3 regions of the Serratia sp. Ae19-1 genome follow, and region 2 is predicted to be linked to each of the others. Evidence: predicted binding sites of a transcription regulator. Region 2 holds the regulator's gene; each other region holds the start of a gene.
What was found. The regulator PurR, encoded in region 2, represses purine synthesis genes. The targets are predictions, from matches to a motif close to CANGCAAACGTTTGCNTG.

Region 1: AAIE04_RS08350 (nucleobase:cation symporter-2 family protein) is a predicted target of PurR. The motif match lies at 3,418-3,435, and genes of this name have one in related genera.
Region 3: purM (phosphoribosylformylglycinamidine cyclo-ligase) is a predicted target of PurR. The motif match lies at 6,092-6,109, and genes of this name have one in related genera.

What each region holds. Positions count from the first base shown of each region.
Region 1 is NZ_JBCHWD010000002.1:639,821-649,978, forward strand. It holds gene fabY (fatty acid biosynthesis protein FabY) at 1-135, shown strand, start outside; gene AAIE04_RS08345 (AsmA family protein) at 174-1,835, opposite strand; gene AAIE04_RS08350 (nucleobase:cation symporter-2 family protein) at 1,964-3,364, opposite strand; gene gltS (sodium/glutamate symporter) at 3,605-4,816, shown strand; gene recG (ATP-dependent DNA helicase RecG) at 4,860-6,941, opposite strand; gene trmH (tRNA (guanosine(18)-2'-O)-methyltransferase TrmH) at 6,938-7,633, opposite strand; gene spoT (bifunctional GTP diphosphokinase/guanosine-3',5'-bis pyrophosphate 3'-pyrophosphohydrolase) at 7,639-9,750, opposite strand; gene rpoZ (DNA-directed RNA polymerase subunit omega) at 9,769-10,044, opposite strand; gene gmk (guanylate kinase) at 10,099-10,158, opposite strand, start outside.
Region 2 is NZ_JBCHWD010000006.1:301,991-312,148, forward strand. It holds gene punC (purine nucleoside transporter PunC) at 1-859, opposite strand, end outside; gene punR (DNA-binding transcriptional activator PunR) at 983-1,927, shown strand; gene purR (HTH-type transcriptional repressor PurR) at 1,924-2,949, opposite strand; gene cydH (cytochrome bd-I oxidase subunit CydH) at 3,274-3,363, shown strand; gene sodB (superoxide dismutase [Fe]) at 3,426-4,004, opposite strand; gene AAIE04_RS18800 (C40 family peptidase) at 4,203-5,021, opposite strand; gene AAIE04_RS18805 (Grx4 family monothiol glutaredoxin) at 5,438-5,785, shown strand; gene rnt (ribonuclease T) at 5,854-6,537, opposite strand; gene gloA (lactoylglutathione lyase) at 6,616-7,023, opposite strand; gene AAIE04_RS18820 (alkene reductase) at 7,361-8,464, opposite strand; gene AAIE04_RS18825 (TetR/AcrR family transcriptional regulator) at 8,555-9,175, opposite strand; gene eptA (phosphoethanolamine transferase EptA) at 9,279-10,158, opposite strand, start outside.
Region 3 is NZ_JBCHWD010000007.1:28,307-38,464, forward strand. It holds gene bepA (beta-barrel assembly-enhancing protease) at 1-628, shown strand, start outside; gene arsC (arsenate reductase (glutaredoxin)) at 649-1,002, shown strand; gene AAIE04_RS19150 (hypothetical protein) at 1,203-1,433, shown strand; gene AAIE04_RS19155 (helix-turn-helix transcriptional regulator) at 1,447-1,992, shown strand; gene hda (DnaA inactivator Hda) at 2,000-2,701, opposite strand; gene AAIE04_RS19165 (E3 ubiquitin--protein ligase) at 2,974-3,489, shown strand; gene AAIE04_RS19170 (GlsB/YeaQ/YmgE family stress response membrane protein) at 3,522-3,770, shown strand; gene uraA (uracil permease) at 3,816-5,105, opposite strand; gene upp (uracil phosphoribosyltransferase) at 5,313-5,939, opposite strand; gene purM (phosphoribosylformylglycinamidine cyclo-ligase) at 6,195-7,232, shown strand; gene purN (phosphoribosylglycinamide formyltransferase) at 7,232-7,870, shown strand; gene speG (spermidine N1-acetyltransferase) at 7,984-8,535, shown strand; gene AAIE04_RS19200 (hypothetical protein) at 8,735-8,950, shown strand; gene AAIE04_RS19205 (DUF596 domain-containing protein) at 9,159-9,524, opposite strand; gene AAIE04_RS19210 (hypothetical protein) at 9,827-10,093, opposite strand; gene AAIE04_RS19215 (DUF637 domain-containing protein) at 10,090-10,158, opposite strand, start outside.

The sequences.
Region 1 (10,158 bases), on a different contig from region 2:
GCGCGCGTACACGCCGAAGTGCATCTGTTCGGCGATGAGGATAAGGGCGCGGTGTTCGAAGGCACCTACATGGTGTTGCCGGCCGAGCCGGATGTGCCGCTGGATCAGGGCGGTTCTGAAGCGCTGGAAGAGTAAGGCGGCGGCCCTGCCCTGAAGGCGGGCCGCGCAGTGCATTACGGCAGCTGTTGGTTCACCGTTTGGCCATCGCCGGCGGTGGCCTGCAGATTGCCCTTCAATGAAGCTTTGAACGGCCCGTCGCTGTTCAACAGCCCTTTCAACTGCAGTTCGAGGTTGCCGTCGCCCGTCAGCGGCACCGGCTGCCATCCCCATTGCTGCAAGGTATTGAGCGGTACCGAGCGGCCGTTCAGCGTCAGCTGGAACGGTTTGCCCGGCAGCTGATCGACGCTCGCTTTGGCCTCCAGCAGCCCATTCGGCATAAAGGCGCTGAGCTCGGTGACGTTGATTTGGCTGGCGTCGGCGTTCAGCGCCAGCGAAGGGCGTCGCACGTCGATTTTGTTGAAGGTGGCCTCGCTGCCGTTCAGGTTCAGCGAGCCGGACCACACGCCCCACTGGTGGTCGCGCGCCAGCAGCAGGTTGCTGCCGTAGCCGTCCAGCGCGGTGATCTGGAACGGGAACGCCGGGTTGATGTCGATGATCAGATTGCGGTTGGTGGTCAGCTTGGTGACGTACACCTCGTTCAGCCAATCCGGCAGCGGTTTCAGCCACAGCTCGCGCCAGTCGATCGGCAGAGTGTATTCCAGCGCCGCCATGGCCACTTCATCCAGCTGCAGGCGTTTGCCGGCGCGCAGCCAGCTGCCGGAGGCGCGCAACAGGCCGCCTTCCCAGCGGGTGGTGAACTGCTGAATGGCGATGCCGGCGGAAGAGAGCCGCAGGGTGGCGATCGGGTCGATCAGGTGGAAGCCGCCGTTGATCACATCGCCGGCGTTGAAGTTGAGCGAGCCGTCCTCGCTGCGCCAGTCGCCCTTTTCGACGCTGACGTTTTGCAGCGACAGATCGAGATCGTTAAACGCCCACGCTTTGCCCTCCAGACGCGCGTCGATCAGATCGAACCGCTTGAGGGTGACCGGTGGCAAGGTGGTGAAGCGCTGCATGAACTCCGCCAGCGTCAACGGGGTTTGCAGGCGTACGCCGCTCAGCCGCAGGCGATCCACCTGCCAGCTGCCGTCGACGGCGCGGCTGGCCACGCCGGTCAGGTCACCCTGCGCCAGGTCGGCGCCAAAGTTGTTCAACAGCAGCTGACCCTGCTTTTGCTCTCCCTGCACCAATACCTTCGAGGCGGGAATGCCGTTCAGCGTCATCGAGCCGGCGCTGAACTGGAACTGGTTGTTGTCCCCCAGCAAATGGTCAGCCAGCGGGCGCCATGGCGTGATGCCGGCGTTGACCTGCTGCGCGTTGAGCTGCCACTCGTTATCGTTGGACTGCAACGCCATGTTGCTCAGCTGCAGTACGTCAGCCTGTACAGGCAGCGCCGCCGCCTGCGGCTGCACGTTCAGCGTGCCGTCGCGCAGCGTGACGCTGTGGAAATAGCGCGGTTCGGTGATTTGGCGCAGGCTGAGGCCGAGATCGACGCGTTTGGCGACCAGCGCCTGCGGCTGGCCGTTGCGCGCCAGCTGCACCTCTTCCAGAGCGATCTGGTCCGGCTGGCTCCACGAATGGGTGATTTTTCCTATCGACAGGCGGTATTCGCTGTTGCCACTGATCCAGGCGCTCAGGCGGCCTGCCGCCCAGCGGGTTTGCCCCACCAGATACAGCACCACCGCCGCCAGCACCATCAGCAGCAGCAACGTCAGCAACAGCTTTCCGATAAATTTCATCGTCTACATCCGCATCGGTCAAAAAAGATACCCTGTTTATGCCGCAATTGGCCGGGCATCTCAAGGGCAATGGTCTGATAGACAATAAAAAACGGCCGCAGGCGGCCGTTTGAACGTCAAGGGACGGGTTACTTTTTCTCGTGTTCCTGCGGGAACACCAGGTTCAGCACGATGGCGGTAATGCCGCCGGCGGCGATGCCGGAAGAGAGCAGAGTTTTCAGCCAGTCCGGCGCGAACTGCAGGATCAGCGGCTGCTGGGAGACGCCCATGCCGACGGCCAGCGACAGCGCCATGATCATGATGGCGCGGCGGTTCAGGCGCTCGCGCGACACGATGCGCACGCCGGAGGCGGCGATGGTGCCGAACATCACGATGGTCGCGCCGCCCAGCACCGGCTCAGGGATGTGCTGCACGAAGCCGGCAACCGCCGGGAACAGCCCCAGCGCGATCAGCATCAGCGCCACCACAAAGCCGACGTAGCGGCTGGCGACGCCGGTCAGCTGGATCACGCCGTTGTTCTGGCCGAAGCAGGAGTTGGGGAAGGTGTTGAACACTGCCGACAGCATCGAGTTCAGGCCGTTGGCCAGCACGCCGCCCTTCAGGCGCTTCATGTACAGCGGCCCGCTGACCGGCTGTTCGGAGACGTCGGAAGTGGCGGTGATGTCGCCGATGGTTTCCAGCGAGGTGACCATAAAGATCAGCATCAGCGGCAGCAGCAGGTTCCAGTCGAAGCCCAGGCCGTAATAGAGCGGCGTGGGGATGGTGATCGCCGCCGTGGGCGCCGCCGGCGCGTCGGCGGGCAGCATGTCCATCGCCCAGGCCAACAGATAGCCGACCGCCATGGCGATCACCAGCGAAGCCACGCGCAGGTAAGGGTTGCGCTGGCGGTTCAGCAGGATGATTACCGCCAGCACCGCGCCGGCCAGCAGCAGGTTTTTCGGCGAGCCGAAGCTGTGATCGTTCATCGCGGCATAGCCGCCGCCGATCGAAGTCAGGCCGACCTGAATCAGCGACAGGCCGATGATCATCACCACGATGCCGGAAACCAGCGGGGTGATGATGCGGCGCGCCAGATGCAGCACGCGCGACAGCAAAATTTCGGTGCAGGAGGCGACCATCAGGGTGCCGAACAGCGCGGCCATCATGGTCGGCACGTCGGCGCCGCCGTTTTTCAGCGCCAGACCGCCCATGATCAGCGGCGAAACGAAGTTGAAGCTGGTGCCCTGAATCGACAGCAGCCCGGAGCCCACCGGCCCCCAGGTTTTGATTTGCAGAATGGAAGCCAGACCGGAGGCGAACAGCGACATGCTGATGATGTGCTGAGTATCCTGCGCCGGCAGGCCCAGCGCCTGGCAGATCAGCAGGGCCGGAGTGATCACCGCGACGAACATCGCCAGCAGATGCTGGCCGGCGGCAAACAGCGTTTGTGGCAGCGGCGGGCGATCTTCCAGGCGATAAATCAGTTCACTGGCGCGGGGTTCTGAGGCGGCTTGGCGCGCGGCATCAAGCTCGGAGGATGACATGCTCATGGTGTGGCGTTTCCAGATACGGCAAAGCAGGCATTTTAATGCTCCGCCCCGCAAAAGCAAACGGTTGCGCGTAAATATTATGTTGCCGACTTTCTCGTTTATGTCGCATTTTCATTCATTTTTTCTTGTCATCTCAGCGTTTTTTACTTCTAATCCTGCACTCATCAAGTTTAAAAACTCAGTGGTTTTCTATAACTTATTATTTTTATTTGGATCTTTTCCCTTACATGGAGTACCTGGATGTTTCATCTTGATACTTATGGCACGTTAGTCGCGGCGACGCTGGTTTTGCTCCTCGGGGGCAAGTGCGTCAGGACCATTCCCCTGCTGCGAAAATATACCATTCCTGCTCCCGTCGCCGGTGGTTTGCTGGTGGCACTCCTGCTGTTAGCCCTGAAAAAACTCGTCAACTGGGAAATCAGTTTTGACATGTCGCTGAAGGACCCGCTGATGCTGGCCTTCTTCGCCACCATTGGTCTGAACGCCAACCTGGCGCGTTTGCGCGCCGGCGGCAAGGTGCTGGTGGTGTTCCTGTTCGTGGTGCTGGGGTTGCTTATCGTGCAGAACGCCATCGGCATCGGCATGGCGAAAATGCTGGGGCTGGATCCGCTGATGGGCCTGATCGCCGGGTCGATCACCCTGTCGGGCGGGCACGGCACCGGGGCGGCCTGGAGCAAGCTGTTCATCGAGCGCTACGGTTTTGAAAACGCGACGGAAGTCGCCATGGCCTGCGCCACCTTCGGCCTGGTGCTGGGCGGCCTGATCGGCGGCCCGGTGGCGCGCTATCTGGTCAAACACTCCTCTACACCGGAAGGCTCGCCGGAAGACAGCGTGCAGCCGAGCGGCTTCGAGAAGCCGGAAAGCGGCCGTCTCATCACCTCGCTGGTGATGATCGAAACCATCGCCATGATCGCCATCTGTCTAAGCCTGGGGCAGCTGATTGCCGGCCTGCTGAGCGGCACGGTGTTTGAACTGCCGAACTTCGTTTGCGTGCTGTTCGTCGGGGTGATCCTCAGCAACACGCTGGCCTTCACCGGTTTTTATACCGTGTTCGAGCGGGCGGTATCGGTGCTGGGCAACGTCAGCCTGTCGCTGTTCCTGGCGATGGCACTGATGAGCCTGCGCCTGTGGGAGCTGGCCTCGCTGGCGCTGCCGATGCTGGCGATCCTGGCGGTGCAGACGCTGGTCATGGCGCTGTACGCGATCTTCGTTACCTACCGGGTGATGGGTAAAAACTACGACGCGGCGGTGCTGGCCGCCGGCCATTGCGGCTTCGGCATGGGCGCCACGCCGACGGCGATCGCCAACATGCAGGCGATCACCGATCGTTTCGGCCCGTCGCACGTGGCGTTTTTGGTGGTGCCGATGGTGGGGGCATTCTTTATCGATATCGCCAATGCCATCGTCATCAAGCTGTATCTGCTGCTGCCGGTGTTCCCGGCGGTGGGGTGATATCGCGAGCCAGAAAAGAAGAGGGCGCCGTCGGCGCCCTTTTTTATGCGTTGGAGTAGCGCGCCTTCTCCGGCAGCCAGCGCTCGATCAGCGCCTGGGCATGCTCCGGATAGTGCTGGTGGAGGTGGCGAGCGACGCGTTGCACTTCGGGGATCATCGCCTGGTCGCGCAGCAGGTCCGCCACTTTGAATTCGGCGCTGCCGGTCTGGCGGGTGCCGAGCAGCTCGCCCGGGCCGCGGATCTCCAGATCGCGCTGCGCGATGACGAAGCCGTCATTGCTGTCGCGCAGCACCTGCAGGCGCGTTTGCGCGGTTTTGCTCAGCGGCGTTTTGTACAGCAGCACGCAGTGTGAGGCCACCGCGCCGCGCCCCACGCGGCCGCGCAGCTGGTGCAGTTGCGCCAGACCCAGCCGCTCCGGGTTCTCGATGATCATCAGGCTGGCGTTCGGCACGTCGACGCCGACTTCGATCACCGTGGTGGCGACCAACAGCTGCAGCTCACCCTGTTTAAACGCCTGCATCACCGCCTGCTTCTCCTGAGCTTTCATGCGGCCGTGCACCAGCGCCACCTTCAGCTCCGGCAATGCGGTTTTCAATTCTTCCCAGGTGGCTTCCGCCGCCTGCGCTTCCAGCAGTTCGGACTCTTCGATCAACGTGCACACCCAGTAAGCCTGCCGGCCCTCTTCCAGGCAGGCGCTCTTCACTCGTTGAATGATGTCGGCGCGGCGGGTATCGGGAATGGCGACGGTGGTCACCGGCGTGCGGCCCGGCGGCAGCTCGTCGATGACCGAGGTATCGAGATCGGCATAGGCGGTCATTGCCAGCGTGCGCGGAATCGGCGTGGCGGTCATGATCAGCTGATGGGCGTGGAAGCCCTGTTCTTCGCCTTTCTCCCACAGCGCCAGCCGCTGATGCACCCCGAAGCGGTGCTGCTCATCGATGATCACCAGTGCCAGGCCGTTGAACTGCACCTGTTCCTGGAAGATGGCGTGGGTGCCGACCACCATCGACACCTGGCCGCTGGCGATGGCTTCCTGCTGCGCGATGCGTGCCTTGCCTTTCTGTTTGCCGGCCAGCCAGCCGACCTCCAGCCCCAGCGGTTCGAACCACTGACGAAAATTGTTGGCGTGCTGCTCGGCCAGCAGCTCGGTTGGCGCCATCAGCGCTACCTGCTTGCCGTGCGCGATGGCGCGCAGCGCCGCCAGCGCCGCCACCAGCGTTTTGCCGGAGCCGACGTCGCCCTGCACCAGCCGCATCATCGGGAAGTCTTTTTGCATATCGGCTTCGATGTCGGCCACCACGCGCGTTTGCGCACCGGTCGGCGAGAACGGCAGCTGGGCGAGAAAACGGTTTTTCAGCCGATCGTCCGGCAGCAGCGGCTGCGCCCGGTAACTCTGGGCACCGGCGCGCACCGCCAGCATGCTGAGGTTATGCGCCAACAGCTCTTCGAGGATCAGGCGTTTTTGCGCCGGGTGTTTGCCCAGCTCCAGATCCGCCAGCTGGATGTCCGGCGGCGGGCGGTGCAGGGTGTGCAGCGCCTGCGGCAGGCTCATCAGGCCGCCGCTCAGCTCCGGCGGCAGCAGTTCGGCAATGGCGCAGGTATCCAGCAGCTCCAGCGCCTGGTCGGTCAATTTGCGCAGCGTGGCCTGCCGCACCCCCTCGGTGGTGGGGTAGACCGGCGTCAGCGACTCCTGCAGCTCAACCTCGCTGGTTTCGCCCTGAATGCGGTATTCCGGATGGATGATCTCCGCGCCGTGGTTGCCGCGTTTGATCTCGCCGTAGGCGGTCACGCGGCGGCCGGTGGCCAGGCTGTTCTTCATCGCGGCGTTGAAGTTGAAGAACCGCATGGTGAGGATGCCGGTACCGTCGCTGATCTGGCAGGTCAGCATGCGGCGGCGGCCGAAGCTGATGTCGCTGCGCAGCACTTCCCCTTCTACCGTGGCGTAGATGCCCGGCAGCAGATCGTTGATCGGATAGAGGCGGGTGCGGTCTTCGTAGCGCAGCGGCAGATGCAGCAGCAGATCCTGAATGGTGTCGAGGCCAAGCTTGGCCAATTTGCCCGCCTGGCTGGCGCCAACCCCGGAAAGCGTGGTGAGTGGGACAGCATCCAGCAGGCGGCCTTTCATTTGCGCACCGTCGCCTGCATGGCCGCCCACCATTCGGCGCTGGCGACCACCTGGCCCTGTTCATCGATCTGCGGGCGCGGCAGCCCTTTGCGCTTGGCCACGTTGGCCAACACCGGGTAGCCGCCTTCGAACAGCAGGCGCTGCTGCTCTTCTTCGTCCAGCATGCTGTTATCGCGGCGATACAGGCCGGCGTTTTGCCGTTGGCGCTGCGCCTCATACAGGATCAGCGCGGAGGCTACGGAGACGTTGAGCGATTGCACCATGCCGATCATCGGAATGACGATGTCCTGATCGGCCAGCGCCAGCGCTTCTTCGGTGATGCCGGTTTTTTCCTGGCCGAGCAGCACGCAGGTTGGCCGGGTGTAGTCCACCTCGCGGAAATCGACCGCGCGCGCAGACAGGTTGGTGGCCAGAATTTGCATGCCCTGCGCTTTCAGGTGACCGACCGCGTCGCCGATGGTGCGGTGGGTTTTAACGCTGACCCAGCTGTTGCTGCCGGCGGCGGAGGAAACCAGGGTGCGCATGCGGGTGGTGGGCCACACGGCGTGGACCTGATGCACGCCGACGGCGTCTGCGGTACGGATAATGGCGGAGACGTTATGCGGTTTGTGCACCTGCTCCAGGCAAACCGTCAAATCCGGCTGCCGGGTCGCGAGCATTTCACAAATCCGCGCATAGCGTTCAGGACTCATAAGCGCTAGTTTCGGTTGCGGTTAACTTTGATCACATCCGGCATGATACGGATTTTACGCATAATGTTTGCCAAATGGATGCGATCGCGGGTGGTCAAGCGGATAAAGGCGCTATAAACCCGACCGTCTTTCTCTTCGGTGTTCAGGCTCTGAATATTGGACTCGGCCGCGTTGATCGCCGCCGTCAGGTTGGCCAGCGCGCCCTGGTGGTTAAACATATCCACCTTAATTTCGGCGATGAACTCCTGCTCGGTCTCTTTATCCCACTCGACCGCCATGAACTTCTCAGGCTCTTTCTGATAGCCGCGAATATTGCGGCAGGATTCATGGTGGATCACCAGCCCTTTGCCCGGGCTGACGTGAGCGATAATCGGGTCGCCCGGAATCGGACGGCAGCACTTGGCGAAGGTGATCAACACCCCGTCGGCGCCCTTGATGGCCAGGTTGCGCACGCCGGAGGACGCGCCCAGGCTGGACTGATCGCCCTGCAGGTTCTTCGCCACCACCACGCTCATGGCGTTGCCGAGGCCGATTTCCGCCAGCAGATCGTCCAGCGTCGCCAGCTTCATGCGGTCCAGCTCGTGCTGAATGTTTTCCTGCGGGATTTCGGCCAGCTTGCGGCTGCCACCCAGCGCGTGGTTGAGCAGACGGCGGCCGAGGCCGACGGAGTCGTCGCGCTTGAGGTTCTTCAGCATCTGGCGAATTTTGGCGCGCGCTTTCGAGCTGACCACGAAGTTCAGCCAGGCGGCGTTGGGCCGCGCGCCCGGCGCGGTGATGATCTCGACGGTCTGGCCGCTGGTCAGCGACTGCGACAGCGGGTAGGGCTGACGATCGACGCGCGCGCCGACGCAGGCATGGCCGATATCGGTATGCACCGCATAGGCGAAGTCGACCGGCGTGGCGCCGGCGGGCAGCTCGACGATGCGGCCTTCCGGGGTGAAAACGTAAATCTCATCCGGGAACAGATCGGATTTGACGCTCTCGATAAATTCAAACGAGCTACCGGCGCTTTGCTGCAGCTCCAGCAGGCTTTGCATCCAGCGCTGGGCGCGGATCTGCGCCGTGGTGCCGGTTTCGCCCTGTTCTCTTTCCTTGTAAGCCCAGTGCGCGGCCACCCCCATCTCAGCCATCTGGTCCATGTCTTCGGTGCGGATCTGCACTTCGACCGGCACGCCGTGCGGGCCGATCAGCGAGGTATGCAGCGATTGATAGCCGTTGGCCTTGGGAATGGCGATGTAATCTTTCACCCGCCCCGGACGCGGCTTGTACAGGCTGTGCACCTGGCCGAGCACGCGGTAGCAGGTATCGACCTCTTTGACGATCACCCGGAACGCGTAGATATCCATGATGGAATGGAACCGCTGTTCTTTCAGGTGCATCTTGAGGTAGATGGAATAGAGGTGTTTTTCCCGCCCGCTGACGCGGCAGGCGATGCCGGCTTCCGTCAGCCGCCCTTCGATCTCGGAGAGGATTTTTTGAATCATCTCTTTGCGGTTGCCGCGCGCGGCTTTCACCACTTCCTTGATCACGCGGTAGCGGTTCGGGTACAGCGCCTCGAAGCCCAGCTCTTCCAGCTCGGTTTTCAGGTGATGAATACCCAGACGGTGGGCGAGCGGGCTGTAGATTTCCAGGGTTTCACGCGCGATGCGCCGGCGTTTGTCGGGGCGCAGCGAACCGAGGGTGCGCATGTTGTGCGTACGGTCGGCCAGCTTGATCAGCACGACGCGGATATCCTGCACCATCGCCATGATCATCTTGCGGAAGTTTTCCGCCTGCGCTTCTTTCTTGTCCTGGAATTTCAGCTTATCGAGCTTGGAGACGCCCTCGACCAGTTCGGCGACGCTCTTGCCGAACAGCTGTTCCATATCTTGATAGGTGGCCGGGGTGTCTTCGATGACGTCGTGCAGCAATGCCGCCATCAGCGTCTCGTGGTCGAGACGCATTTCCGCCAGGATGCAGGCCACGGCAACCGGGTGAGTAATGTAGGGCTCACCGCTGGAGCGTGTCTGGCCCTCGTGCGCGTCGCGCGCGACGAGGTATGCCTGTTTGAGGCGCTTAATCTGCTCCTCGGGCAGGTAACGTTGAATCAGCAGATTCAGGCTTTCAAACAGGTACAAGGCGGACTCGCAGTCTAATTAACGACGACCTTCAGCAATCGCGGTAACCGCTTGAATTTCTGCGGCTTCCTGCTCTTGCTGCTCCTGGCGCTCACGCACGTCGAGGATCTGGCTGGTGATCAGGCCTTCTTCGATTTCGCGCAGGGCGATAACGGTGTACTTGTCGTTCTCTTCCGGAACCAGTGCATCTTTGCCGCCGGTCTGGATCTGACGCGCCCGACGAGCAGCGACCAACACCAGGTCAAAACGGTTACCAATTTTCTCTACAGCGTCTTGAACAGTTACGCGTGCCATATTTGTGCTACTCCACAGGTGACGAAAAGACTGGGCATGATACTGAAACTGCCTTCAGTCTGCCAATAGTTTGCTGATTAAAGCGTCATGCCGCAGCAACTGGCGGCCCAAACG
Region 2 (10,158 bases):
CCACCATGCTGACACCATAAGCTACCAGCAGCCACGGCAGCAGAGTTTTGCCATTGATGCGCTTGAGCGCGGCGCGGCAGCCGTAGCCGCCCAGCAGGAAGGCCAGCGTTTGCGGCACATAGCTCAGACCGATGTCGCTCGGGCTATAGCCCATATCGCCGAGGATGAACGGCGAACCGGTCAGCCAGGCGAAGAAACCGGCCGAGCAGGCGGCGTACATCGCGACGTTGCCGCTGAACACCGGAGATTTCAACAGTTGCCAGAAGCTGACGCCGTTTTTCGGCGCGTCGGCGGCGGGTTGCGTTTTGGCGCGCTCTTTGAGCATCAACGTCGGCAGCAGCAGCAGCGCGGTGATCACCAACAGCGCGGCGAAGATCGCCCGCCAGCTGGCGTGGTTCAGCAGCCAGGCGCCAAGCAGCGGCGCCAGCGCCGGTGACAGTGCCACCAGCGGCATAATGGTGGCGAACACGCGGTTGGCCTGACCTTCGCGGTAACGGTCGACCACCAGCGCTTGCCAGATGGCGGTGGCGGAACAGACGCCGACGGCCTGAATAAAGCGCAGGATCCACAGCTGCAGGGCGTTTTCCACCCACAGCATGCCGAGGCAGCCGAGGGCGAACAGCGTCAGGCCAATCAATAATACCGGTTTACGCCCCAGGCGATCGGAGAGCGGCCCCCACAGCAGCTGCGCGAAGGCGAAGCCGGCCAGGAAGATGCTCAGGCTGGCGCTCACGGCGCCGGCGGAGATTTGCAGTTCTTCGCGCATGGCGCCGAAGGCAGGCAGATACATATCGGTCGCCAGATAACCCAACATGCTCAGGCCGGCGAGGTAGAACATAAAGCCAAAAGAATTTCGCATGGTATTTCTCGTTAATATTTTAGTGTCGCAGGTTTTTAGCGCCGGCCAGTGTATCCGGCTGGATCTCTGCTTGTGAAACGGTAATATTTGCAAAGTGCTGTTAAAAAAATTGAAGGCAAAGCGATGTGGTCTGAATATTCACTTGAAGTCGCCGACGCGGTAGCGCGCACCGGCAGTTTCAGCGCGGCGGCGCAGGAGCTGCACCGGGTGCCGTCGGCGGTGAGTTATACCGTGCGGCAGCTGGAGCAATGGCTGGCGGTGCCGCTGTTTGAGCGGCGTCACCGCGATGTGGAGCTGACGCCGGCCGGCGCGCTGTTTATCAAGGATGCGCGAGCTGTTATCAAAAAAATGCTCGACACCCGCCGCCACTGTCAGCAGGTGGCCAACGGTTGGCGCGGCCAGCTGAATATCGCGGTAGATATCATCGTCAAACCGCAGCGCAGCCGCCAGCTGGTGCTGGATTTCTATCGCCATTTCCCCGACGTCGAGTTGATGCTGCAACCCGAGGTGTTCAACGGCGTCTGGGATGCGCTGGCGGACGGCAGGGCGGACATGGCGATCGGCGCCACGCGTGCAGTGCCGGTCGGCGGCGGTTTTGCCTTCCGCGACATGGGCTATATGAACTGGCTGTGCGTAGTCAGCCCGCAACACCCGCTGGCGCAGCTGGCGGGGCCGCTGCACGACGATCAGTTGCGGCCGTACCCTTCGCTCTGCCTGGAGGACACCTCGCGCAATTTGCCCAAGCGCGTCACCTGGACGCTGGATAACCAGCGGCGGCTGGTGGTGCCGGACTGGACGTCGGCGCTCGACTGTTTGTGCGCCGGGCTGTGCGTCGGCATGATGCCGGCACATCGGGCGCTGCCGCTGGTGCAGCGCGGTGAGCTGAAGGCGTTGCAGCTGCAGCAGCCGTTTCCAGCCAGCCCTTGCTGCCTGACCTGGCAGCAGGATAAACCGTCACCGGCGATGAGTTGGCTACTGGCGTATCTGGGCGATGGGGAGACGCTGAATCAGGAGTGGCTGAGCGAGGCGGCACCGGAAGCCGTGCAGGCTTCCGGCTCAGGGGATTAGCGGCGGTAGTCGATGAACGGACCGTCGGCGACCGAGCGGCGTTCGACCAGCTTCGGATGCACTTCGATCACCTGCGACTCTTCGCGCTTGCTGATGATGCGATCCAGCAGCATGGTGAAGGCCATTTCGCCCAGGCGTTCTTTCGGCTGATGAATGGTGGTCAGCGCCGGGGTGAAGTAGCGGGCGTTGCGCACGTTGTCGTAGCCGATCACGGAAATATCCTGCGGCACCCGCAGCCCCAGTTCGTCGGCGGCGCAGATGGCGCCCATCGCCATGATGTCGCCGCCGCAGAATACCGCAGTCGGCCGCTGTTTTTGCGACAGGATCTGGTGCATCGCCTTGTAACCGGATTCCGGCTCGAAGTCGCCCTGCACGATCCACTCTTCGCGAATGTCGATCTGCGCTTCCTGCAGCGCCTTCATAAAGCCCTGATGACGGCCGCCGCCGGTATTGCGCGACAGCTGGCCTGGGATGGCGCCGATATCGCGGTGGCCGCGTTCTATCAGGTAACGGCCGGCCAGATAGCCGCCTTCGAAGGCGTTATCGATGATGGTGTCGGTGAAGTCGCCGCGCGCCGCACCCCAGTCCATCACCACCATCGGGATGTTACGGTAGTCTTCCAGCATGCCCAGCAGCTGATCCGGGTATTCGGAACACATCACCAGCAGGCCGTCGACGCGCTTTTGCGCCAGCATCGCCAGGTAGGCGCGCTGTTTGTCCAGGTTGTTGTGCGAGTTGCACAGGATCAGGGTGTAGCCTTTGCTGTAGCAACTGTTTTCCACCGCTTCGATCACTTCGGCGAAGTAGGGGGCTTCACTCGAGGTGGCCAGCAGGCCGATCGACTTGGTGTGATTGACTTTCAGGCTGCGCGCCACGGCGCTCGGCGAGTAGTGCAGTTCTTTGATGGCGGCCCACACGGCCGCTTTGGTCTCTTCGGCGACGAAACGAGTCTTATTGATGACGTGCGAAACGGTGGTGGTGGAAACGCCCGCGCGTTTGGCCACATCTTTAATCGTTGCCATGTAAGGAATGACTCCTGAACTCACATGTTTACAGCATGTAAGTGTGATGTTAATCGTTTGCCTACGTAGATCCTTCTCCAGAGAAGCGAAAACTGAGTTTTTAGTGTGTTGAAGTCTTCAGCGCTTAATCAGGAGGGGCATGGATGCCGGTACGCAGTTGTGAACTGCGAATTTTGTCGCATATTGAGCAAAAGTGGAAGAGGTAATCGATATTATAAACCGGGAAATGATAACAAGATTTTATCGGCGAACTGTGGGAAAATGATTTGACGTACTAATTGTACGCCTTTTATCCTTAGGAAAGCCCATTTTAAAGGAGTTGTCATGGATACCGAATTGAAGATGTCGCTGTTCACCACCGTTTGCGCGCTGGCGGTCATTATCGCTTTCAGCTTCGTTGCCGCGTTGAACTGATTTCCCTCCGGCGCTAAAAAAGGCGCAGCCTGGCTGCGCCTCGTCACATCAGAAACCGGTGCTTACGCCAGGTTTTCCGCTGCGAAGGTCCAGTTGACCAACGCCCAGAAGTTTTCCAGGTATTTTGGACGCGCATTGCGGTAATCGATGTAATACGCGTGTTCCCACACGTCAACGGTCAGCAGCGGTTTGTCTTCACCGGTCAGCGGGGTTGCCGCGTTAGAGGTGTTGACGATCGCCAGCGCGCCGTCCGGTTTTTTCACCAGCCAGGTCCAGCCGGCGCCGAAGTTTTTCACGGCGGCATCGGTGAACTGCTCTTTGAACGCAGCGAAAGAGCCGAAGGACTTGACGATCGCCGCCGCCAGTTCGCCCTGCGGTTCACCGCCGCCCTGTGGCGACAGGCAGTGCCAGTAGAAGGTGTGGTTCCACACCTGCGCCGCGTTGTTGAACACGCCGCCGTTAGAGGTCTTGATGATCTCTTCGAGCGATTTGCCCTCGAACTCGCTGCCTTTCACCAGGTTGTTCAGGTTAACCACGTAGGTGTTGTGGTGTTTGCCGTAGTGGTATTCCAGGGTTTCGGCGGAGATGTGCGGCTCGAGCGCGTTTTTCTCATACGGTAATGCAGGTAATTCAAACGACATTGCTTCCTCCTTTACAGCGCCATGTGCTTCCCGCCGGGGCGAGAGCCGGATGGGCCGTTTTTTATTGTGGTCATTCAATCTTAACAATTTTCATCATAAAAAACAGGAGGAAAAGCGAGAAATGCGCGTGGGGAAGTGCGATGGGCGATAGCTTGAGCAGGCGGTTGCGACCGGGCCGCAACCGCGCAGAGCGGGAAATTAACGAATGGTTTTCGGCGTCACTACGCGGCGTGCGCCGATGTAGTGGTTCTGCCAATAGTCGTTGTCGAGCTGGCTGATGCGGATCTCTTCGCCGGTGCGTGGCGACTGGATGAATTTGCCGTTGCCGAGGTAGACGCCGACGTGGTCCGCCACGCCGCGGTTGTTGATGCGGAAGAACACCAGATCGCCGCTTTCCAGCTCGCTTTTCTTGATAGGCGCCGCGTCACGCAGGTGATACATCTCGTTGGCGGTGCGCGGCATCTTGATTTTCACCACGTCTTTATAGGCGTAATAGATGAGGCCGCTGCAGTCGAAGCCGGTGCGCGGCGAGCTGCCGCCCCAGCGGTAAGGTTTGCCCATCTGGCCCATCAGCTTGGCCATCGCGGTCTGTTTGGCGTGCTGGTAGCGTTTCTTGTGCGCCGGGCTGAGTTTCAACGGCTTTTCTTCACGCGCCAGCTTGGCGGTGGCCATGCCGGCTTCGCGGTGGCGGCCATAGCCTTTTTTGTAGCCCTTTTTCGGCGGGGTGACTTTAATCTTGGCGGTTTTCTGCGCTTTGGCCTTGGGTTTGGCGCTGACGATCTTTTTCGCGCTTTTCTCGCTTTTGGCCTTGGCGGTCTTGGTTTTTTTCTCGGGAGCCGTCACTTTGGCTTTCTTGGCGGCTTTATCCGCTTTCTTTTTTCTGCGGTCATCGGGCCGCGCTTCATTGGCATGGCTTTTACGCTGCTCGGCGGCAATACGCGCCTGTGGCGCAGCGTGCGCCAAATTGAAGAAGAGCTGCGTAAACAGCAGCGCAAAGAGCGTAAGAATTAAACGCATGTCGACGTCACCAACCTTGGCCCCGAAACGGATATCGAAAGAGTTACAGTATTCCCGAATTTCGCCATATAAAACAGCGAAGAACTCAGAAATAATAATCCATATTGTGAGAAAACGTTAATGACATTTTTTTTGGTTTAAAATCAGCCTGTTGGTGTATGAAAAAACGTCAACCCATGGCGGGTGGGATAATTAATCCGCGCCGTCGTCGCGGCGCAATATATTAGTGAAATGGTCGGATTAAAAATGTTATTCTCAGCGTATGTTTTGACCGGAATGACGTGGCCGGTGAAACGCGATCGGCGGCGGGTGAATATCCTTGCAAAAGATGGCGTTTTCTTGCGACTGTTCCAGCCGCTACAATAGAGCGCGTGATGCATGTTGTAGCCATGAAATGTGGCTTGAGGAAGCAATAAATGACGACGACAATTGAAAAAATTCAGCACCAGATCGCTGAAAACCCGATTCTGCTGTACATGAAAGGCTCGCCAAAGCTGCCGAGCTGCGGCTTCTCCGCACAGGCTGTGCAAGCGCTGTCCGCCTGCGGCGAGCGTTTCGCCTACGTGGATATTCTGCAGAACCCGGACATCCGCGCCGAGCTGCCAAAATACGCCAACTGGCCGACTTTCCCGCAGCTGTGGGTTGACGGTGAGCTGGTCGGCGGTTGCGATATCATTATCGAAATGTATCAGCGCGGCGAGCTGCAGCAGCTGATCAAAGAGACGGCTGAAAAGTATAAAGCGCAGGAAGACCAGCAGTCTTAATCGACAAGCTTGCGGTTATCGCGTAACGGGCGGCGCCAGTGCAAACTGGGCCGCCTTTTTCATTGGTTTTATTCGGCGAGATCGGCGGCGGGCAGCGGCCAGCCGCCGAGGCGTTTCCAGCGGTTAACCAGCTCACAAAACAGCAGGGCGGTTTGCTCGGTGTCGTACAGCGCGGAGTGCGCCTGGCTGCTGTCGAACGGCATGCCGGCGGCGATGCAGGCTTTGGCCAGCACCGTTTGGCCCAGCACCAGGCCGCTCAGCGCCGCGGTGTCGAAGGTGGCGAACGGATGGAACGGGTTGCGCTTCAGCCCGGCGCGTTCTGCCGCGGCCATCAGGAAGCTGTGATCGAAGTTGGCGTTGTGCGCGACGATAATGGCCCGATTACAACCGCGATCCTTGAGCCCTTTGCGCACCGCTTTGAAAATGGCGTGCAACGCGTCATATTCGCTGACTGCGCCGCGCAGCGGGTTGTGCGGATCGATGCCGTTAAACGCCAGCGCCTCCGGTTGCAGGTTGGCGCCCTCGAAAGGCTCCACGTGGAAGTGCAGGGTTTCGTCCTGCTGCAGCCAGCCGTCTTCATCCATTTTCAGCGTCACGGCGGCGATCTCCAGCAACGCATCGGTATTGGCGTTGAACCCGGCGGTTTCAACATCTATTACTACGGGATAAAACCCACGAAAACGACCACTCAGGGCGTTAAGATCACTTTTCTCGGCCATCAGTTTCTTATCTTCATCGAATGCAGCGCGCATTATGGCAAATTTTGCGCCCGGTTGCAGGCGCTATCGCGCGGAGAATCAGCAGGGCGCGGGGCGCCCTGAAGGGGAGGCTTAGTGGCCGAGGCCCTGACCGGCGTGTTTGTTTTCGATCAGCTCGATTTTGTAACCGTCCGGATCTTCGACGAAGGCGATCACCGTGGTGCCGCCCTTCACCGGACCGGCTTCGCGGGTGACCTTGCCGCCGGCGCGGCGGATGCTGTCGCAGGTGGCGGCGACGTCGTCCACGCCCAGCGCCAGGTGGCCGAAGGCGGTGCCCATGTCGTAGCTGTCGGTACCCCAGTTATAGGTCAGTTCGATAACCGCGCCTTCGCTCTCTTCCGTATAGCCGACGAAAGCCAGCGAGTATTTGTACTCCGGGTTCTCACTGGTGCGCAGCAGGCGCATGCCTAATACCTTGGTGTAGAAGTCGATGGCGCGTTGCAGGTCACCGACGCGGATCATGGTATGGAGTAAGCGCATAATTCCTCTGAATTAACTGTGCCGTGGCAGACGGCGGGTGGATTGAAGCACAAGCGAGTATAGCCTTGTCCCGCAAGGAAATTCAATGTAACGACTGAGTGACAATGTCACATGTTGTCGTCATGCCGGTGATGCCTAATTATTGATCGAGCGTGCCGATCGATACGAAGTAATTGATCTGCACAATCAATTATCAATCCTGCGTGCAACCGTGTAAAAATTAAACGGCAGTATAAACAACACCAGGGAACAGCGGCCCGCCTTGTGCGGGCCTTTTTGCAAGCGGCGCATAAAAAAACGGCCATGCGTTTGCGTGGCCGTTGGGCGTCAGGACGGGTTACTTCGCCAGAAACGGATAGTCGGTATAGCCTTCGGCACCGCCGCCGTAGAAGCTTTCCGGCTTAGGTTCGTTCAGCGGCGCGTGCTGACGGAAACGCTCGACCAGATCCGGGTTGGCGATATAGCTGCGGCCGAAGGCTACCGCGTCGATGAAACCTTTTTCGATCAGCGCTTCGGCTTTTTCGGCGGTGTAGGCGCCGGCGCCGACGATCACCCCTTTAAAGTGGGCGCGCACCGAGTCGCGGAAGGCGTCGGAATACGGTTTGCCGCCGGCCCAGTCCGGTTCGGAGATGTGCAGGTAGGCGATGTTGCGCTTGTTCAGCTCTTCCACCAGGTACAGCGCCGCTTCCTCCTGATCTTCCCCGTTGTCCAGACCGTTGAACGGCCCCAGCGGCGAGATGCGGATGCCAATATGTTCGGAACCCCATTCGGCGACCGCCGCGTCGACCACTTCCAGCGTCAGGCGGGTGCGATTCTCGATGCTGCCGCCGTATTGATCGGTACGTTGGTTGGAAGCAGGGGACATGAACTGGTGCAGCAGATAGCCATGGGCCGCATGCAGTTCGATGAAGTCGAAGCCGGCCTCGCGCGCGTTGGCGGTCGCCTGACGGAAATCGTTGACGATACCCGGGATCTCGCGGGTTTCCAGCGCACGCGGCGTGGAGGTCGGTACGCGCACCCAGGCGCCGGTTTCATCGCGTACGGTGGTGCGCGATTCGGCGTTGATCGCCGAAGGGGCGACCGGCGCTTGTCCGCCCGGCTGCAGGCTGTCGTGGGAGATGCGCCCTACGTGCCACAGCTGCACGGCGATGTGGCCGTTTTTGTCATGCACCGCCTGCGTGATGTTTTTCCATGCGGCGATCTGTTCCGGAGTGTGCAGGCCCGGTGCACCGGCGTAGCCTTTCGCCTGGAAAGAAACCTGCGTCGCTTCGGTCACGATCAGGCCGGCGCTGGCGCGCTGCGCATAGTATTCCGCCATCAGCGGCGTAGGAATGTCGCCCGGCTCGATGCTGCGCAGACGCGTCAGCGGAGCCATAAACACGCGGTTGGGCAGGGTGACGGCGCCAACTTTCAGCGGAGAGAGCAATTTTTCAGTCTTCATAGTGCATCCTGTATTTAATAGACCGGTCGTCTAGTAATGGGCGATAAAAAAACACGAACTGCATTTTTCAATAAAAATAGATTGTTACCGTTACGGCTGCGGCGAGCGCAGCAGCAACTCGATGCTTTCCAGCGCGCTGGTCAACGGCGCCAGCGAGCGACGGATCTTGGCGCGCAGCGAGGCGCCTAGCCACAGTGAATACAGCGTCTCCGCAGTCGCCGCCGGGCTCATGGCTACCGACAGCGAGCCCTCGGCAATACCGCGCTCAATAGCCGCCTGCAGGTGACCAATCACGCGAGCGGTCCCGATTTCCAGGGCATGACGCATCGGTTCCGACAGATCGCTCACCTCGGCGGAAAGCTTCACCGCCAGGCAGGCGTTGTGGCACTCGCTGCGGCAATGGTAGCTGATGGCCTGGGCGTAATAGCCGAGCAGCTGGTGGCGGGCATCGCCGCGTTCGTCGGCGAACAGCGCCTGCATTTGCGCGTCATAGTGCGTGAAATAGCGTTGTAGCATCGCTTCGCCGAAGGCTTCCTTCGAGCGAAAATAGTGGTAGAACGAGCCTTTCGGCACGCCCGCGGTGGCCAGCAGCTCGCTCAGCCCCATGCCGGTAAAGCCCAGGCGCAGGCTGAGAGTTTCGCCGGTGGCGAGCAGATGTTCACGTGTGTCCACGTTGCAATGCGTTGATTTGGTCATCATGGTGCCGAGCATAATAGACCGATTGGTCTAGGTCAATGGGAATAAAAAAACCGGCGCACAAAACGCCGGTTGTCTGTAAACCATTGTGCCTCAGCGGCACGAGGAAGTTAAGCGCTTACGCCGCGCTGCGGCAACGCTGCAGGATATCCAACCGGGACTGATATTCGCGGGTTTGTACGTTCAACATGCCCAGCAGGGTGTGGAACAGGTTATCCTGCGAAACCTCGTCTTGTTCCGCCAGCGCGTTCAGGCACTGGCGATCGATGCCGAAGTTGCGTTGATAATCGGCGGACATCCACATCAGGAAAGGCACGTGAGTTTGCTGGCTCGGCGCGAAGACATAAGGCGTGCCGTGCAGATACATGCCGTTTTCACCCAGCGATTCGCCATGATCGGACAAGTAAACCAGCGCGGTATTGAACCTATCGTCATACTGCTGCAGCAGCTTGGCGGTGGCATCGAGCATCGCGTCGGTATACAGAATCGAGTTGTCGTAGGTGTTCACCAGCTGTTCATGGCTGCAATCCTGAATCTGATTGCTGTTGCAGGTCGGCGTAAACGTCTGGAACTCTGGCGTGCTGCGACGGTAATAAGCGGGTCCGTGGCTGCCCATCTGATGCAGCACGATCACGCCGTCGTCTTTCAGGCTACTGATGTAGTCGTTCAGCTTGTACAGCAGCGCGTTGTCCATGCACACCTCGCCGTCACAGTCCTGCGGCAGTTTCAGCTTGGTCATGTCGATGTGCGGCACCCGGTCGCAAGCGCCTTTGCAGCCGCCGTCGTTATCGCGCCACAGCACGTTGACGCCGGCGTGCGCCAGCACGTCGAGCATGCCTTCCTGGTGCGCCGCCAGAGTCGCGTCGTACTCTCTGCGCGGCATGTTGGAGAACATGCAGGGCACGGAGATCGCCGTCTCGGTACCGCATGAGCTGGCGTTCTTGAAGTAGACCACGTCGTCCTGCTTCAGGCGCGGGTTGGTTTCGCGCGCGTAGCCG
Region 3 (10,158 bases), on a different contig from region 2:
CTCCCTGGGCATGTACAGCTCGGAAGGTTACGGCCTGAACGAAGAGCTGCTCGGCTCGCTCAGCAGAGGCAATGTGCGTGAACAGGCAGCCGCCAAATACGGCCGCGCCATTCTGTTCTATGAAGCGAAAAAATACGACGACGCGCGCAACATCATTCAGCCGATGCTGGCGCAGGATGCGAAAAACGTCTGGCTGATCGACCTGATGACCGATATCGATCTCGGCCAGAAACGCGCACCGCAGGCCATCGCCCGCCTGCAGGCGGCCAACGCCGCCCAGAACAACAACCCGGTGCTGCAGCTCAACCTGGCCAACGCCTATGTCGAAGGCAATCAGCCGGCGCAGGCGTCGAAGATCCTGAACCGCTACACCTTTGCCCATCCGGACGATCCGAACGGGTGGGATCTGCTGGCGCAGGCCAGCGCCGCTCAGGGGCTGCGCGATGAGGAACTGTCGGCCCGCGCGGAAAGCCTGGCGCTGACCGGCCGGCTCGATCAGGCCATCGGCCTGCTCAGCAACGCCAGCTCGCTGCAGAAACTCGGCAGCCTGAAACAGGCGCGCTACGATGCGCGCATCGACCAGCTGCGCCAACTGCAACAGCGCTTCCGCCAATACCAGCGCAGCTGATTCAACAAGGAATGAACGCCATGAAAAACGTCACGATTTACCACAACCCGCGCTGCTCCAAGAGCCGTGAAACCCTGGCGCTGCTGGAGCAGCACGGCGTCGAGCCCAAGGTGGTGCTGTACCTCGATACGCCCCCTACGGTCGATGAGCTGAAAAAGCTGTTGAAGGAACTGGGCTTCGCATCGGCGCGCGATCTGATGCGTAAAAAAGAAGACCTGTACAAGGAGTTGAAGCTGGCGGACGAAAGCCTGAGCGAAGAGCAGCTGCTGGCGGCGATGACGGCGAATCCGAAACTGATCGAGCGCCCGATTGTGGTGAAAGGCAGCAAGGCGCGCATCGGCCGCCCGCCGGAGCAGGTGCTGGAGATTTTATAATCGTCCGGCAAGTCTCTTATTGAACCGCAAAATACCAATAGCCCTGAACAGGGCTATTTTTAATTGATTGTTATATAAATATTTTTCGTCATCATCGCCCTCTCCTGCTGCTATGCTGCGCAAACGCCAAGTCTCACGGTGACACAAGCGTTGACAACCGTCAACACCCCATCTACCCTGATCGCATCACTGGACGAGCGATGAAAAAACACCCAGACAAGCACATCCAGGCGGCGTTAGCTTACGCCCTTTCTCAGGGCTGGCATTTTCGCCCAGGCAGGGGACATGCTTTTGGCCGGCTGCATTGTGCCTTTGCCGGGCACCAAGAACATATGATGAGCATCTGGAGCACGCCGAAAAACCCAGAGCTGCATGCCAAACAGCTCCGGCGTAAAGTCGATCACTGCCTGGCGCTGTCACAGAAAAAATAGCCGGAGAATCACCATGACGCTCTATCACTTCTCATTGACGTTGAGCGGGGTCAACGCCGACACCGCCGGGCTGGAGGATGCGCTGTTTGCGGCAGGATGCGATGACGCGCTAATCTGTTTCTACGGTAAAGCCGTCTATCTGGAATTTGATCGAGAAAGCGATAACTTTGCCCACGCCATTTGCAGCGCCATCAGCGATATTGAATCGGCAAATATTGGCGCCAACGTGATATCGGTGGATTCCAGCCTGGTAGGGGTAAGCGATATTGCCGAGCTTACTGAACTGTCTCGTCAGGCAATCGCCATGTTAAAAGACGGGACTCGCGGCCCCGGCGGTTTCCCTTCCCCGGTTCAACGGCTCGGCGGTACCTCACCGCTATGGCGCTGGGCTGATGTGGCGGCCTGGTTGGCACAACAGGGGAAAATCGACCCAAGGCTCGCAGACAATGCGCAGTGTCTGGAACACATCAACCTCGCTTTGCAACTGCGCGGCGATCGGCAACGCCAGCAGGTTGAACACTACTGCTCCCTGCTGGAACACGCAGAAAAACAGGCTTGATGGCTCGTTACAGCCCCAGAATCTCTTTAACGAACGGGATGGTCAGCTTGCGCTGGGCGGTGATCGAGGCGCGATCGAGCTGATCGAGGGTCATAAACAGCGTGCGCATCTCGCGATCCAGCCGTTTCAGCAGGAAGCGACCCACGTCTTCCGGCAGCTCGAAGCCGCGCAGCTTGCCGCGCAGCTGCAGCGCCAGCAGTTTCTCTTCGTCCGACAGCGGCTGCAGCTTGTAGATCTGCCCCCAGTCCAGACGCGAAGCCAGATCCGGCAAACGCAGGTTCAGTTGGCGCGGCGGGCGATCCCCGGTGATGAACAGACGGGTGCGGCCGGTTTCCAGAATGCGGTTATAGAGGTTGAAGATCGCCATCTCCCACTCTTCATCGCCGGCGATGCACTCGATGTTATCGATGCAGACCAGCGCCAGCTGCTCCATGCCGTCCAACACTTCAGGCACGAAGTAAGCGCGCTTGTCGAGCGGCACATAGCCCACCGCTTCCCCTTTCTGCGAAAGCTCGGCGCAGGCCGCATGCAGCAAATGGCTGCGCCCGCCGCCTTCACGCGACCAAAAATAGATATAGCTGCCATGTTCCTGACGGACGGCGGATTGGATCGCGGCTAATAGGGATGGGTTCTCGCCCGGATAAAAACTGGCGAAAGTTTCATCATCGGGAAGATAAAGTGGCAGTGAAAGCTGTGCCGGCGTATTCAGAGAAGCACCTCAACCAAAACTGGCAGAAAAACGCGGGCAGTTTAACACAGAAAACGGCCGCTGTTGAACCGGCAGGATCTTATGCCGCAATAGTGAGCAATGCCTTAGCGTCGTTTAATCGATTGCGGCTCCCTCACCGGCAAGAATAGTCTGATATCAAACCCTAACCCCATGCCTACGCAGGTTAAATTTGTAATTTAAGTAAAACCTGACCTAGTATAGGTAGGCAAAACGCAATCACCATCAACAAGGTTTCTGCAAGGATATAGACGATGAAAGTATGGAATAAAGTGCTGTTGGCCTCCTTTATCGGGTTGTTGGTTGCCGGCTGTGATGACTCCTCCAAGGTTGACGCCAACCTGGATAAAGCCAAAGACAGCGCCGAGCAGATGAAAGACGCCGCCCAGAAAAAAGCGGACGATCTGACGGACAAGGCGAAAGCGACGGCGGATGAAATCAAAAAAGAGGCCGCCACGCAGGCTGACCAACTGAAGGACAAAGCCTCGGCGATTAAAGATGAAGCCGCCAAGCAAGCGGACGCCATCACCAACGACGCCAAGGCCAAAGCCGCCGCGCTCAAAGATGACGCCGGCAAGCAGAGCCAGCAGTTGGTGGATCAGGCCAAGGCCATCAAAAACGACGCCATCAACGGCGCCAACGATCTGACCGAGCAAGCCAAGGCGAAAACCGAAGCCATCAAGAACAGCGCCGAAAACAAAGCGCAAGAGTTGAAACAAGAGACCGATGCGGCGGTGAACGGCAATACACAGCCGGCCACCCAGCAGTAAGCCATACTCAGCCACCAAGAGAGGAGCAGTAAATGGGGATTATTTCCTGGATTATCTTCGGCCTGATCGCCGGTATTTTGGCTAAGTGGATCATGCCCGGCAAAGACGGCGGCGGCTTTATCCTGACCGTTGTGCTGGGGATCGTCGGCGCCGTGGTCGGCGGCTATATCAGCACCTTCTTCGGCTACGGCAAGGTTGACGGCTTCAACTTCGGCAGCTTCGTGGTGGCGGTCATCGGCGCCATCGTGGTGCTGTTCGTGTACCGCAAAATTCGCAATTAAGGCGAATGCTCTATCAAAAGGGCAGCCCGTGGGCTGCCCTTTTCGTTACTTCTGCTCGGCCGGTTCGTCCGGCGCGTCGAGCACCTCTTCTTCCTTGCGGAACAGGCTGATAACCTTGAACAGCAGGCTCAGACCGATGCCGACGATGGTCGCCAGCGCCATGCCTTTCAGCTCCGCCGCGCCGATATGCACCTTGGCGCCGCTCACGCCGATGATCAGGATCACCGAGGTCAAAATCAGGTTTTGCGCTTTGTTGTAATCCACTTTGGATTCGATCAGCACGCGAATGCCCGAGGCGCCGATCACGCCGTACAGCAGCAGGGAAACGCCGCCCATCACCGGCACCGGCACCGCCTGGATCGCCGCCGCCAGCTTGCCGATGCAAGACAGCAGGATAGCCAACACCGCCGCGCCGCCGATCACCCAGGTGCTGTAAACCTTGGTGATGGCCATCACGCCGATGTTCTCGCCGTAGGTGGTGTTCGGCGTGGAGCCGAAGAAGCCGGAGAACACCGTCGAGATGCCGTTGGCGAACATCGAGCGGTGCAGGCCCGGATCGCGGATCAGATCTTTTTTCACAATGTTGGCGGTCACCACCAGGTGCCCGACGTGCTCGGCGATCACCACCAGCGCCGCCGGCAGAATGGTAAAGATGGCGAACCACTCAAAGCGCGGGGTGTAGAAGGTCGGCAGTGCGAACCAGTGCGCCTCGCGGATCGGGGTCAAATCCACCACGCCCATGAAGAACGACAGCGCATAGCCCACCAGCACGCCGATCAGGATCGGGATAATCGCCAGGAAACCGCGGAACAGCACCGAGCCGAGCACCGTGACCGCCAGCGTCACCAGAGAAATGGTGATGGTGGTCGAGTCGGCGCTGGCGCCTTCCGCCGGCAGCAGCCCCGCCATGTTGGCCGCCACGCCCGCCAACTCCAGGCCGATGACGGCAACGATCGCCCCCATCGCCGCCGGCGGGAACATCACGTCCAGCCAGCCGGTGCCGGCCTTTTTCACGATCAGTGCCACCAGGCAGAACAGCACGCCGCACATGATGAAACCGCCCAACGCCACTTCATAACCGAGCGGCAACAGCAGTAGCACCGGCGAGATAAACGCGAAGCTGGAACCGAGATAGGCCGGGATCTTGCCTTTACAGATGAACAGATACAGCAGCGTGCCGATACCGTTGAACAGCAGTACGGTCGCCGGGTTGATCTTGAACAGGATAGGCACCAGCACGGTTGCGCCGAACATGGCGAACAGGTGCTGGAAGCTGAGCGGAATGGTCTGGAGCAGCGGCGGGCGCTCGCTGACGCCGATGGCGCGACGGGTCATGTGTGCTTTTCCTCTGAGTCATTAATCGTTATGCAAGCTGAATTGTCTATGCTCAATGGATTTCAAGTTACAGCCAGGCGGCCAGGGCAATAATCCCCAGGAGCTTATATCAAATAAGTGACTGAGGTTATTGCCTGCAGCCAACAACGCTGTAGCTTGAAAGACGAAGAGCATAAAAAAGCCGACTCGTTAAGTCGGCTCAAATGTTTACTTGGTACCAAATATCTTGTCGCCCGCATCGCCCAGGCCAGGCACGATGTAGCCCTTGTCGTTCAGGCACTGATCGATGGAAGCGGTGTACAGCTCAACGTCCGGGTGCGCTTTCTCCAGCGCGGCGATGCCTTCCGGCGCCGCCACCAGCACCAGCACCTTGATGCTGTGGCAGCCGGCTTTTTTCAGCAGATCGATAGTGGCGATCATCGAACCGCCGGTGGCCAGCATCGGGTCGACGACCAGCGCCATGCGCTCTTCGATGTTGGAAACCAGCTTCTGGAAGTACGGCACCGGCTCCAGGGTTTCTTCATCGCGGTAAACGCCCACCACGCTGATGCGCGCGCTCGGCACGTGCTCCAGCACCCCTTCCATCATGCCCAGCCCTGCGCGCAGGATCGGCACTACGGTAATCTTTTTCCCTTTGATCTGATCCACTTCAACTGGCCCGCACCAGCCTTCGATGGTGACTTTTTCCGTCTCCAGATCGGCGGTCGCTTCATAGGTCAGTAAACTACCCACTTCTGAGGCCAGCTCACGGAAGCGTTTGGTGCTGATGTCATTTTCGCGCATCAGGCCAAGCTTGTGTTTTACCAGCGGGTGTTTCACCTCAACGATCTTCATCATTTTTCTCCTATTAAGGTGGTTGCGGCCAAAAAAATCGCGGGATTATACCTCCTTTTTTTCGCCGCGCCACCCACAATAGCCCGATCGGGATCAACAAAAGTTTGAATATCAGTATAGATGACGAAAAAGCAGAGCCGGTTCACAAGCCGCTCGCAAACGTTTGCCTGCGCTGTTAGAATTGCCGCGCCTTATTCCGGAATCAACATCGGAAGCACAGTTTTCAAACCGCAAATCGTCGTGGGGAATCGCGCAGTGACCGACAAAACCTCTCTCAGCTATAAAGACGCAGGTGTCGATATCGATGCAGGCAACGCATTGGTAGACCGCATCAAAGGTGTAGTTAAACAGACCCGTCGCCCGGAAGTGATGGGCGGTCTGGGCGGGTTTGGCGCCCTGTGTGCGTTGCCGCAGAAATACCGCGAGCCGGTGCTGGTTTCCGGTACCGACGGCGTGGGCACCAAGCTGCGTCTGGCGATGGATCTGAAACGCCACGACACTATCGGCATCGATCTGGTGGCGATGTGCGTCAACGATCTGGTGGTTCAGGGCGCCGAGCCGCTGTTCTTCCTCGACTACTACGCCACCGGCAAACTGGACGTAGACACTGCGGCCAGCGTGATCACCGGCATCGCCGAAGGCTGCAAACAGTCCGGCTGTGCGTTGGTGGGCGGCGAAACCGCTGAAATGCCGGGCATGTACCACGGCGAAGACTACGACGTGGCTGGTTTCTGCGTCGGCGTGGTCGAAAAATCCGAGATCATCGACGGCAGCAAAGTGCAGTCCGGCGACGCGCTGATCGCTCTGGGCGCTTCCGGCCCGCACTCCAACGGTTACTCGCTGGTGCGCAAGATCCTGGAAGTGAGCAACACCGATCCGACCGTGACTCAGCTGGAAGGCAAACCGCTGGCCGACCACCTGCTGGCGCCGACCAAGATTTACGTGAAGTCCGTGCTGGAGCTGATCGAGAAGGCGGACGTCCACGCCATCGCTCACCTCACCGGCGGCGGCTTCTGGGAAAACATTCCGCGCGTGCTGCCGGAAGGCATGCAGGCGGTGATCGACGAAGCCAGCTGGCAGTGGCCGGCGGTGTTCACCTGGCTGCAGCAGGCCGGTAACGTCAGCCGTCATGAAATGTACCGCACCTTCAACTGCGGCGTAGGCATGGTTATCGCCCTGCCGGAAGCCGAAGTGGAAGCGGCCATCGCGCTGCTGACCGCGGCAGGTGAAAAAGCGTGGAAAATCGGTAAACTGACCGCCTCTTCCGACGAACAACAAGTGGTCATCAACTGATGAAAAAGATCGTGGTGTTGGTCTCCGGCCAGGGGAGCAATCTCCAGGCGTTGATTGACGCCTGCCAGCAGGGCCGCATCGCCGCTGAGATCGTAGCGGTGTTCAGCAACAAGGCGCAGGCTTACGGCCTGCAACGCGCCGAAGCGGCGGGCATCGCCGCCCAGGCGCTGGATGCCAAGGCTTACGCCGATCGCGCGGCGTTCGACGCCGCGCTGGCGGACGCCATCGACCAGTACCAGCCCGATCTGGTGGTGCTGGCCGGCTACATGCGCATCCTCAGCCCGCAGTTCGTGCAGCGCTATGCCGGCCGCATGCTGAACATCCACCCTTCCCTGCTGCCGAAATACCCGGGGCTGCATACGCATCGTCAGGCCATCGACAACGGCGACAGCGAACACGGCACCTCGGTGCACTTCGTGACCGAACAGCTCGACGGCGGCCCGGTGATCTTGCAGGCCAAGGTGCCGATTTTCGCTGACGATGAAGAGGATGACGTGGTTGAACGGGTGCAAACCCAGGAACACACGATCTATCCACTGGTAGTGAGCTGGTTCGTCGACGGCCGCCTGGCGATGCGCGATGGCGCCGCCTGGCTGGACGGCGAACGCCTGCCTGAGCAGGGTCACGCCGCCGACTGATGCGCGCAGCCTGAACCTTGCCTAAACGGCGCCCGTGCGGCGCCGTTTTTTTTCGCCTTCCCCCTTCCCGGGACGTTATACTTTGCACAATTTCACGGCACAGAGGAGCCCACATGTCCAGCACTGCCAGCGTCAGGTTACGCCCATTGGAACGGGACGATCTGTCGTTCGTCCACCAGATGGACAACAACGCCAGCGTTATGCGCTATTGGTTTGAAGAACCCTACGAAGCCTTTGTCGAGCTTTCCGATCTCTACGACAAACACATCCACGATCAGAGCGAGCGTCGCTTTATCATCGAGCACGAAGGCGCCAAGGTCGGCCTGGTGGAGCTGGTGGAGATCGATCACATCCACCGCCGCGCTGAGTTCCAGATCATCATCGATCCCGCCCACCAAGGCAAAGGCTACGCCAGCACCGCCGCCCGTCTGGCGATGGACTACGGCTTCTCGGTGCTGAACCTGTACAAGCTGTACCTGATCGTCGACAAGGAGAACCCGAAGGCGATCCACATCTACAGCAAGCTGGGCTTCAACGTGGAAGGCGAGCTGATCGACGAGTTCTTCGTCAACGGCGAATACCGCACCGTGCTGCGCATGTGCATCTTCCAGCCGCAATATCTGGCGAAGTTCAAAACGCCCAATGATAAGCCGCTGGTGAAGTGACGCTTAGCAAGAAAAAGAGAAAACCCGCGAAAGCGGGTTTTTTATTGGGAAATAAGTGGCTAGTATTAAGGGATGCTCTTTATCGTCAGGAAATAGCCTGATGAATAAAAAATGAATAATATCCCCCAAGATAATTAATCGAAAAATAATTAATAGTGATAGTAAGAGTAACCCTCTGCCTCTACAAAGGAAAAATGCCATGACGACCGTCTCAAACCTGCTGCTTTTCATCGGTCTGGCGATGCTCGCCATCGCCGCCGGTCTGAATACCTATAGCGGCTACGCCTCCGCAGACCCCAATAGCACCCCGCTGTTCTCCCCGCTCTGGTGGACGCGCTGGTTCCCGCTCTATGCCTCAGGCGCTGCGTTGCTGCTGGTGGGGGTGGTGCTGCGGGTTTCGGGGCGGGGACGATAAAAACCCAATTTCATCGTAGATATTGCAGAACAAGTTATGCGGGAGACATATTATCAAAAAGAGCACTTTGTAACGCATATGCACTCTAACAGAATTACTTATAACAACTGAGATGGAATAGATACAAATTTAAAAAAACTAAAAACCCGCAACAGCGGGCTTTTAGTAGTCAAACAATAATATTACGCACTATTTATAACAGCAGCATCTAAGTCCAATCTTGATAGCCGTTTTCGTGAATCCAGACAAGGCCTGCGGGGCATGCATCAGATAAAAACCAATATCCATTAAAAGCGCCATATTCCATCTCTTCAGGAGTATTAGGAAAACTGGCTCTAAATTTATCGACCTGCTCTTTCACTGTTCCCTTCAAGAACTCGCCCCCGTTACCAAGTTTTACTATCCCCTCATTCATCAAATGCTCGATAAACCAGAGGAATAACTCTTTTTCCTCATAAAAAGAAAGACAGATCTTACCTGATAGACTATCCGGATGAATATTTTCCCAAATAGTCACCATCGATGCTCCCACAAGAGCTTCCTTCCTATTTTCATATTGCTCTATTGTAAGCATATAGATCACCTATCTAAACTTGATTTCAAACTTGTTATCCGAGAGATGCGATACTTTGTTTATATCTTTATTCCCAATAACATCAATAGAACACCGATACACACACCCTGATGTATCTATAGAGTAATTTATCATTTTTATTATTTTAGGTATCTGTATATGAAAGCTCCACACTCCCTCTAACCGAGTAAAACGACTCCGAAGAGCCGTTTCCATGCGTGGGTCAGCAGCCTCCATAAACGTTATCATGTGCCTATTTATGATGCATAGCACGTTGCTGAAATAGGGATGAAGACCATATCCTAACTTATTGCCTTGATAATATTCTGTACGATAGGTGTGACAGCCTCTGTCAATTTTTCATTGTCAATAGTGAAGACCAAAAGTTCAATATCGCTTTCCGCATCAAGTAGCTCCTGTCGTAACCATTTTTCCTCTACCGCTACAATACTGTTACCTGCGTTATCTATTTCTGATTGAACTTCAGCTACAGATAGTTTTCCATCTAAAAAGGCCATACAGGAAAACCTAAGTTTTTTAATTACATCGGGATAAATCCACTCACTCATTTTTCGCTCCTACGAAGGATTGTGATTATTATGTTACCATTATTCTCAGTAACCACACCAATGTC